Regions from separate parts of the Streptomyces sp. NPDC014894 genome, predicted to be linked through region 2. Evidence: riboswitches for the same ligand, from Rfam matches in the RefSeq annotation. Region 2 holds a riboswitch; each other region holds the start of a gene.
The links. A riboswitch is a leader RNA that binds a small molecule or an ion and turns the genes downstream of it on or off. The one in region 2 is predicted to bind cyclic di-AMP.
Positions count from the first base shown of each region.

Region 1: linked by a shared signal. The riboswitch ahead of ACF089_RS24740 (transglycosylase family protein) and the one ahead of ACF089_RS29370 (C40 family peptidase) in region 2 are both predicted to bind cyclic di-AMP.
Region 3: linked by a shared signal. The riboswitch ahead of ACF089_RS32500 (M23 family metallopeptidase) and the one ahead of ACF089_RS29370 (C40 family peptidase) in region 2 are both predicted to bind cyclic di-AMP.

Region 1 is NZ_JBIBWD010000010.1:254,519-257,785, reverse strand. It holds gene eno (phosphopyruvate hydratase) at 1-65, opposite strand, end outside; gene ACF089_RS24740 (transglycosylase family protein) at 373-1,113, opposite strand; cyclic di-AMP (ydaO/yuaA leader) riboswitch at 1,117-1,290, opposite strand; gene ACF089_RS24735 (transglycosylase family protein) at 1,552-2,595, opposite strand; gene ACF089_RS24730 (cytochrome P450) at 2,779-3,267, opposite strand, start outside.
Region 2 is NZ_JBIBWD010000015.1:67,758-71,024, reverse strand. It holds gene ACF089_RS29380 (helix-turn-helix domain-containing protein) at 1-593, opposite strand, end outside; gene ACF089_RS29375 (ATP-binding protein) at 838-1,269, shown strand; gene ACF089_RS29370 (C40 family peptidase) at 1,372-1,848, opposite strand; cyclic di-AMP (ydaO/yuaA leader) riboswitch at 1,851-2,008, opposite strand; gene ACF089_RS29365 (alpha/beta hydrolase) at 3,039-3,267, shown strand, end outside.
Region 3 is NZ_JBIBWD010000019.1:137,586-140,852, reverse strand. It holds gene ACF089_RS32505 (PrsW family intramembrane metalloprotease) at 1-102, shown strand, start outside; gene ACF089_RS32500 (M23 family metallopeptidase) at 316-1,404, opposite strand; cyclic di-AMP (ydaO/yuaA leader) riboswitch at 1,416-1,572, opposite strand; gene ACF089_RS32495 (PP2C family protein-serine/threonine phosphatase) at 1,815-2,951, opposite strand.

The DNA of each region.
Region 1 (3,267 bases), on a different contig from region 2:
GTGGGATTGCCTCGGGAGTCCAGGATTTCCCGGGCTACGACGACGTCGATGGACGGCACGAGCATCTCCTTCTGGGATGTGACGCGTGAAGTGCAGGGTCTCTTTGGCCTTGCGACAAGAGCCTAACCGGCGGGCGGGTCCCGCCCTGCGGATGCCCGCCCCCTGGGACGAAAAAGGGGGTGAAGTCCAGCTCCCGGGGACGGACCGACCCTGCCTACTGACTGGTAACACAAGAGAGCCCCGGTCCGCGCGTTCGGGGGAAGCGCGCGGACCGGGGCGTTCCGCGACCCGCGGAGGGGCGGGGCCACGGCTCGGGTCGTACGGTCGGGCGGGGCGGCCCGGGGCGCCGGCCGCGAGGGCCGGCGGGGTGCGTCAGCTCAGGTCGAGCTGCTGGCCCACGTAGATGACGTCAGCGTCGTCGACGATGTCCTTGTTCAGCTCGAAGAGCTTGGACCAGCCGCCGTCGACCTTCTCGGCCGCGGCGATGGTGCTGAGGGTGTCGCCGGCCTTGACCTCGTACTCGCCGTCGCCCTTCTGGTAGCCGCCGGCGGGCTTCGACTGCGGCTGCTGCGCGGGCTGCGGGGCGGCGGCCGGGGCCTCGGTGCGCTCGGAGCGGGTGGTCGGGGCCTCGGTGCGCTGCTCGGGCTGGGCCTGCTGCGGGGCCTGCTGCTGCGGGGCCTGCTCGGCCTTCGGCTGGGTCTTCGGCTGCGGGGCCGCCTCGGCGGAGCCGCCGCCGTACGCGGCGTTGGACAGGCCGACGCCGCAGCTCGGCCACGCGCCCTTGCCCTGGCCGGCGAGGACCTTCTCGGCGATCTGGATCTGCTGGGCCTTGGACGCCTTGTCGGCGGTGGAGGCGTACGCGGTGCCGCCGTAACCGGCCCAGGTGGAGGCCGAGAACTGGAGGCCGCCGTAGTAGCCGTTGCCGGTGTTGATGGACCAATTGCCGCCGGACTCGCACTGGGCGACCTTGTCCCACTCGGCGGCGGTGGCCGCGGAGGCGGTGGAGGCGCCGATCAGCGGGGCGGCGACGGCCGCACCGGTGACACCGGCGAACGTGACGATACGGACAGCCTTGGACGGGCGGCGGTGCTTGCCCTTGCCGGAAAACAGCATGGAACGTCTCCTCACCGACGCCTACGAGGTGAGCTGTCGGGTTCGGGCCAAGTGAGTTGCCCGGTCACGCGTCCTTGCGCGCGACTTCACCCCTAGCCGGTTCCCGCCGTCGGATTCGACGGCCGGCGCCCGGCGCTTACCTGGGTCCCCCGCTCCTGCCTTCGGCGCACTGAGCGTCGTGTTCCCCCGACCGACGGCAGGATTCGGCGTGACGGTCGTGGTGCCCGCGGTGGCGAGCGGTTCAGACCGTAAGCGCACCTCTCCCCGATGTTCAAAGGAGAACATCGGGGAGAAATCGCCCATCGCGCCACTCCGGTACCTTGCGTTTCCGCAGGTCGGGCCTGGAATGCGAGATTCCGGAAGGCTATGTGGGCCAGTTACCGCAAAGAGACCCTTGTCTCATTTGAGCAAACTAGGACAGAGGGCATCGAACTGCCCCTACTTCGAGGCGAGGTCGAGGTTCTGGCCCGGGTGGATGAGATCGGGGTCGGAGCCCACGGTCTCGCGGTTCTCCTCATAGAGGGCGTTCCAGCCGCCGTCCAGCTTCTGCGCCTGGGCGATGGCCCAGAGGCTGTCGCCGGGCCGGACGGTGTACGCGCCGTCCTTCTCCTCCGCCTTGCCCTCCGCGGCCTCGTCCGCCGTCTTCTCGACGGCGTCACGGGCCGGGGACTCGCCCCGGGAGGGGTGTCCGGCGTCCGCCTCGCGCTCGGCGACCGGATCGCCGGTCGCGGTCCCGTCCTCGGGTACGGCCGTCTCGTCCTGCCCGTCGGAGCGGGGCGGTCCGCCGGCGGCGGGGGCGCCGTCCGACCCGTTCCCCGCCTTGGCGTCGTCCGTACGGTTCGAGCCGGTCGCCGGCTCCTCGGCGGGCTCGCCCCGGTGCTTGCCGGAGCCCTCGGGCTTCCCGGCGGGCTTCTCGGCGGCCTTGTCGGCCTTCTCGGCCTTCTCGGTGGCCTTGTCCGCCTTCTCCGTGGCCTTCCCCGCCTCCTCGGCGGCCTTCTCCGTCTTCTTGGCGACCTCCCGGTCGGCGCCGGGGCCGGTGCCGCCGGCTCTGTCCGCGCCGCTGCCCACGCCCTGGGTCGGACCCGGGGCCGGAGCCTTCGACTCCTTCGCCGCGCGCTCGGCCTTCTCGGCCGGGCTCGGGGAGGAGGACGGCTCCGTGCCGCCGGCGTCGGCCCCGAGGGTGAGACCCGCCATCGCGGCGCAGGAGGCCCAAGCCTTCGCGCCCTGTGCCGCAAGTACCTTCTCGGCCACATCTATCTGCTGCGAGCGGCTCGCGAGGTCGGCGCGGGAGGCGTACTCCGTACCGCCGAAGGCCTCCCAGGTCTCCTGGGAGAACTGGAGCCCGCCGTAGTAGCCGTTGCCGGTGTCGGCGCTCCACGCGCCGCCGCTCTCGCACTCCGCGACCCGGTCCCATGTCGTGGACTCGACCGCGGCCGCCGAACCCGCGCCGAGCAGGGGGATCGCGATGGCCGATCCCGTCACCCCCGCCGCGACGACGAGAGCCGGAACCTGGCGGGGTCGGCGATGTCGCCCATTCCCGGAGAGCATACGGTTGCCTTTCGCCTGACTGCTTGAGACGGGGTGAACGTAGCCGCACTCGAACACGCGTCACAAGTCGATGCAGCGGAGATCACGCGAAAGTCACAATCCTGACGGACCGTCAATTCAACGCCCCGTGAACTCCACCGGCAGGGTCCGCAATCCACGCATAATCAGCCCTCCGCGCCATCGCAGATCCGCCGGATCCGCGGCCAGCCGAAGGTCCGGCAGCCTTCTGAGCAGGGTGGCGATGGCCGTCTGCCCCTCCAGCCGGGCGAGCGGCGCGCCGAGGCAGTAGTGGATGCCGTGCCCGTACCCCAAGTGCTGGTTGTCGCGCCGGGAAAGGTCGAGTACGTCCGGTTCCGAAAATCTCTCCGGATCGCGGTCCGCGGCGGCCAGCACCACGAGCACCGGATCCCCCGCCGCGATCCGCTCGCCGCCGAGGACCAGTTCCTCGGTGGCGAACCGCCATGTGGCCACCTCGACCGGCCCGTCGTACCGCAGCAGCTCCTCCAGTCCGGTCGCCAGCAGCCCGCTCTCGCCCGCCGCCAGGGACGCCTGGAGGCGCTCGCGCTCGGCCGGTTCGCGCAGCAGCGCGTAGACGCCGTTGCCGAT
Region 2 (3,267 bases):
GCGGCGGACAGTGCCCGCAGCTGCTCCCGCATCACCCGGGGCCCGCCGATCTCGCGCCGCAGCGCGGCCTCGTCCACCAGGACGCTCAGTTCGGGCGGCGGCTCCGCGCGCAGCACCGCCTGACGGGCGATCCGCACCTCGGCGAGGGACGCGACGCTCTCCTCGGGCAGCTCGGTGAGGGTCGCCCGGGTCACCGCCCGCGCGTACTCCGGGGTCTGGAGCAGCCCCGGCACCACCGAGGTCTCCACCGTGCGCACCGATCCCGCCTGCGACTCCAGGCTGATGAAGTCCCGGTACTCGGCGGGCAGCAGCCCCTGATACGCCTTCCACCAGCCGCTCTCCCGGCCGTCCGCGGCTCCGGCCAGCCGCTCCAGAAGCAGCCGCGGCTCGGGATCGCCGACCTGGTAGAGATCGAGCAGCAGGGTCACGTCCTCGGCCTTGACCCCGCTGGCGCCGGTCTCGATCCGGCTCACCTTGGACTGGTGCCAGCCGGCCAGTTCGGCGGCGCGACGGCTGGTGAGCCGGGCGGCCAGCCGGTGTCTGCGGAGTTCCTCGCCCAGCCTGCGGCGGCGCACCGCCGGACCGTGCTGCATGGGGCATCCCTTCCGTTCCATCGGATCGGTTCGCCCGCGATCCAAGTGGTTCCGGCCGCCGAATACGGTCTCGCGTCGCAGAGTTCACCGCTTTGAGCGACAGATATATGCATATCTTGGGGGATCGACTCCTACCGGGGCACGATGAGTGGCACTCTGGCCACCAGCGCAATCCGCGGCCGCCCGCGCAACCCTCCGCTTCGAGTTCGGAGCCCGGCCGCGGTGGGAAAGGGACGGCGTCGTCATGGCAGACCTTCAGGAAGCTTCCGTCACTCTGCCGAGCGATCCGGCCTCGGTCTCCGTGGCCCGGAAATTCGTCGCGGACGTGGTCCGCGAATGGGGTCTGCCGGCCGGGAGCGACGCCGTCGACACCATCCGGCTGATCGTCTCGGAACTCGCCACCAACGCCGTGCAGCACACCTTCGGCCAGTCGCCGACCTTCACCGTCGAACTGGAACTGGAACGGGACGACCGGCTGCGGATCGGGGTGACCGACAGCCACCCGCGCTGGCCCCAGCGGCTGCCCGCCGCGGTGCGCCAGGACAACGGCAGGGGGATGGTGATCGTGCGCAGTCTCACGGCGGCGAACGGCGGAAAACTGACGGTCACCCCGACCGAGGAGGGCGGCAAGACCGTCTGGATCGCCCTTCCGTGGGCCGCGCGGGCCTCCGGCTGACCGAAGGGCCGCCGCGGACGGCGGCGGCCCCCGGCCCCATGGACGCCCCGCGCCGACCGCCGGAAGGTCACCGGCGGTCGGCGCGGGCCCGGTGGCGTGCTGTCAGCGCACCCGGCCGTACTTGACGCTCTTGGTCCAGATCTTGTCCAGCTTCACCCACGAACCCCTCTTGGGCGAGTGCCAGATCTTCCCCTTCCCGGCATAGATGCCGACGTGGTAGACGTAGCCGCCGGAGTGGAAGAACACCAGGTCTCCGGCCTTGCGCGACGAGGAGGAAACCTTCTTCGTCTTGTTGTACTGCTGGTGTGCCGTACGCGGCAGCTTCTTGCCCGCCTTCTTGTACGAGTAGACCGTCAGACCTGAGCAGTCGAAGCGGGAGGGGCCCGCTGCTCCGTATCCGTAGGGAGCGCCCTTCTTCGAGGCCGCCACCTTGAGTGCCTTGCCCGCGTGGGACGACGCGGCGTACGCCTCGGACGTGCCCCCCGGCACGAGCAGCGATCCGCCGACAGCGGCGAGGGTGAGGGCCGACACGGCCCCCGCCCGACTCATCAGGTACGGGACGTTTTTCTGCGCACTCATGCGCAACCCTTCGTCAGCCGCCTGTGAAGGATGACCTGTCGGGTTCGGGCGGACGAAGGTGCCCGGCCGCATGACGCGGCTTCACCCCGAGGGACTTCCGGATCTCCCGGATGCCCCGTACTGCTTGGGTCCTCCACTCCTGCCGAAGCACTTCTGTCGACCAGTCATCCGAAGCGGCGGCAGGACTCGGCGTCCGCTCGGACTGCCCCGCCGAGGTGACGGGGGCTTGTCGTCCCACGGATCTTGACCCACGAGGTGTCAGATTTCCGAGCGGAAACGGCGATATGTGAGTTTTAACACCCTTGGTCTGTTCAGGTGGACAGCGCCCCGGGGCGGTCCGGCCCTCGACACCTGAGCATGCCCGTACCAGCGCCGGAATACAGCATTCCAAGAGATCGCCCTCTGTGATGCGCAACTCGGCCCCAGTCGCCGTGGGGGCGTCGCCTACATCAAACGGATGACCACTCCCGGCACTCGAACGGCGGTTGACGGGTCCTCGGGTCGGCCGCCCCGGGAGGGCCTCGCCAGGGCCGGTTTTCGCCAGAGATATACGGAATGCACGGGCGATATGACGTGTACGTGGCATATGTGATTCCGTTGGAGCCGGCTCGTGCGGACTCGGCCGCCGTGGCCGGCGGAGCCGTATGCGGAGGCGGTCGGGCGGCGGCGGCCCGGTGCGGGAAGCCTCCGGCGGCCGCGACGGCCGACGCCGGTCCGGGGCGTCCTGGACCGGTCCGGCAGCCTGCGCGCGACGGCGTGCGGGCGGCCGGTCCCGGTCTCATCGGCTGACCCCGCGCCGCTGTCGCCGCCCCCGAGCGGTCCCGTTATCACCGCGTGACCAAGGGGGCGGAGTTGTGTCCGCCTTCGTCACTCTGTACGCGGTCTTGCCTGATTCGCACCCGCGCCCCTGTCCGCGTCCGCGCGCCTGCCCGCGCCCGTTTTGTGCGCACGGTCAACTCGCGCCGCCCCGGAGAGGGTTCGCCGCGCCCGATCCGATCGGCCGGAATTGGTCATTCCGATGGCCTGTTCGCGTCCCTGTCCGGTGATGTACCGCTCAGCGGGACTCGGAGCACCGGTTATTGGTTCGGTAAAGAAACAGCAGTACGACCTGTCGCCGCACACCCCTCACACGCGAGGATCCCCCGAAGGACTCGACGAGAGAAGGGAAGTTCCTGGTGAGACGCACAGCGATGTTCGGCGCTACCGGCACTCTGATAGCGGGCACGCTCCTCGCGGGCGCGGTCGCGGCCCCGGTCGCACAGGCCGAATCCCGCCACCACGACCGGTCGGAGGCGCGCGGTGTGCAACTGGCCGCCGAGCGCGCCGCGCAGAAGGGCATCGACTGGGCGGACTGTCCCGCCGACTGGAACCTCCCCCAGCCCATTCAGTGCGGCTCGGTGACCGTCCCCCTCGACTACG
Region 3 (3,267 bases), on a different contig from region 2:
GAGGCGGCTCCGGCGCTGACGTACGCGGCGCGGGCGACGGGCCGGGTGTGGGTGCCCCCGCCGTACCGGGACTACGAGGGGTACAACCCCTACCGGGGCTGACCGGGTCCCGGCGGGCGGAGGGACGGGACCCGGCGGCCCTGGCATCGGGGGGTGTGGTGCCAGGACCGCCGGGAGCTGTGTGTACGAAGGGCGCCGCCGCGCGGGCCTCGGCCCCGAAGGGCCGGGACCGGGGGGCGAACGGATCGGGCCCGTAGGCCCACGCCCGAAGGACTCCGGCGCGTGGGGCTCGGGCCCGCTGGGCCCCGGCCCCGGTCAGACCGTGAGGCCATTGCCTCGCAGCCAGGACAGCGGGTCGATGCCGGAGCCGCCCGGCGTCTTGACCTCGAGGTGCAGATGGGGGGCGGAGGAGTTGCCCGTGGAGCCGACCCGGCCGATGGTCTCGCCCGGAGCCACCTTCTGGCCGGGGCTCACGGTCATCGAGGACAGGTGGGCGTACCAGACCTCCGTGCCGTCGGACAGCTCCAGCACGACGCGGTAGCCGTACGAGCCGGACCAGCCGGCCGAGGTGATGGTGCCGGTGGTCACGGCCTTGGCCGGGGTGCCGGCCGGGGCCGCGAAGTCGAGACCGGTGTGCTGGCCGGAGGACCACATCGAGCCGGACTGGCCGTAGGTGGCGGTGATCCGGTACGAGGAGGTCGGCAGGGAGAAGTTCCCGGCGGCCTTGGCGGCGCGCTCGGCCTCGGCCTTCGCCGCCGCCTCCCGCTCGGCCTTCTCCTCGGCCCGCTGCTGGGCCTCCTTCTCCGCCTTCTCCGCGGCCTTCTTGGCCTCGGCCTTCTCCTTGGCGCGCTCCTGGGCCTCCTTCTCCGCCTTCTCGGCGGCCTTGGCGGCCTTCTCGGCGGCGGCCTTCTCAGCGGCGGCCTGGGCCATGGCCTCGGCGCCCGCCTGCTGCTCCTCGGCCTGCTCCAGGATGCGGGAGCGCAGCGCCTCGGCGGCGGTGGTGGTGCTCTGCTGGGCGCCGACCTCCTCGCCGATGCCGCCCATCGTCTCGTACCCGGAGGCGTCGGCGGTGTCGGCGGTGTCCGGCTCGGCCGCGTCCTCGGACATGAAAGAGCCGATGCCGGGAAGGGATTCGACATCGGGCAGCGATATGGAGACGGCCGGTTTGTTCTGCGCGGTGGCGATGCCGCCGGCTCCGACGGCGGCGATCACACCGACGCCGAGCACGGTGGAGCTGCGGGCGAATCCGCCGCGCTGCTTGATCACCCGATGGCGGTGCCGGCCGCGCACCGGACGCACGGTCTCCGCGGTGGGATTCCACTCACCGACGGACCGTTCGGCCCCGTCCTCGCTGAAGACACCGGTCCTGAAAGGCGATTCCGGGGCAGGGGTGTTGGACGCCACTGAGGCGCACTCCTTTCCTTCCTTCTCGCCTACCGGGTTAGCTGACGGGTTCGGAGCAGGAAGGTCTCCTACGGGCGTCGCTCACCGCGAACTGTGCGGCGGACGAAGCCCGATTCACCCCAATTGGTGGTTCCCCGGTTCCCTTGCGGGATTCGGCGCTCGCGCACGGCGCCGTCCTGACGACGGCTGGGCGACCGCGCTGCGTTATCGAACGTTAATAGACACGCGGTCCGGATTCCAAGTTGTTCCGAGTGATCTTTAATCTCTTTGCCATGGACTTACCCGGACACAAGCAGCCGGATTCGGGCGACTTGAGCGCCCGTCGGGAGCCACAAAAGAACTGACGGTATATCAATTGTTATCAGAGGGCTCTGTATTGACTACGCAGCGTGCGGGTCTTTATGCCGCCCTCACAGGCGGATCCCGCCGCGCAGCCGGTCTTCCGGACGCTTGGCCTCCGGCGGCCGGACCACCGCGAGCAGCGCCATGTCGTCCGTCGCGCCCCCGCCCGTATGCCGGCGCACATCGTCCAGCAGCCCGTCCAGCAGCTCCCCGGGCCCGGAGAAGACCCGGCCGCGCAGCCGCACCGCCGGGTCGTAGAACACCCCCCGGGCGTCCCGGGCCTCGGAGAGCCCGTCGGTGTAGAGCAGCAGGGTGGCACCCGGCGGCAGCGGATACTCCTCCGCCCGGTCCGGCAGCGCCCCCAGCTCGCCCATGGAGAGCGGCAGCGCGTACTCGGCGGGCTCCAGGACGTCCAGCCCGCCGTCCGGACGGAGCAGCAGCGGCGGCGGGTGGCCGCGGTTCACCAGCCGTACGGCGCCGCCGCCGCGCGGGATCTCCGCCAGCACGGCGGTCGTGAACGCCTCGAAGGCGTCCAGGGTCTCCCGCCGGCGGGCCTCGCGGGTCAGCGCCCGCTCCAGCCGCCCGGTCACCCCCTCCAGCGAACTCTCCTGCTCGGCGGCCTCGCGGAACGCGCCGATGGCGACCGCCACCGCCTCGACCGCGCCCAGCCCCTTGCCCCGTACGTCGCCGACCACCAGCCGGACGCCGTGCGGGGTGTCCTGTACGGCGAAGAGATCGCCGCCGATGAACGCGTCCGCGAGGGCGGCCTCGTAGCGGGCGGCGATCCGGAGCCCGCCGATCTCCTCGGCGGGGGTGGGCAGCACGGCCCGCTGTGCGGTCTCGGCGATCACCCGGGCGGAGGCCAGCCGCTCGCTGCCGCGCCGCACCACCCGGTTGATGAGCAGCGCCAGACCGGCCACCGTGATGACCGTGGCCAGCTCGGTGACGGCCATGGGGTCGGCGAACATGTCCTGGAGGACATGGAGCACGATCACCGCGGCCGTCGCCGCGATCCCGGTCCACAGGGTGATGAGCCAGGAGAAGAAGGGCGCGGCGATCAGCGGGGCCGCGGCGAACATCGGGGCGGCCGTGTACTTCACCGGGGTGGCCAGGTCGAAGACCACGCCGCCGAGGATCATCAGCGCGGGCAGCATCCGGACAAAGCGGCGGACGCCGGGCCCGCTGGGCTCCTCCTGCTGCGCCAAGGGTGCTCTCCCGACCGGTGCGCCGACGGCTGCGGGCACGGTTGAGCGCCCCTCTCAGCCTCGCGGCAACCGGTCGGCGGGGCGAGCGGCCGCCGTCCAACCGGGCGACACGAGGCCGGGCGGGGGCGGGCGGGCCGCGGCCCGCGCATCAAGGACCCTCGGGGCGAGGGGCCCGCGGACCGGGCCGCCGCCGAAAGCCCGCGGACCGCACGGCCGGAAGCCCCGGGCCGCCGGGCGGAAGCCCCCGGGCCGCCGGGCGGGCGGAAAGGGACCCGGCCCCCTGGGAAACGGGCGCGGGCTGTTCGGGAACGCGCCA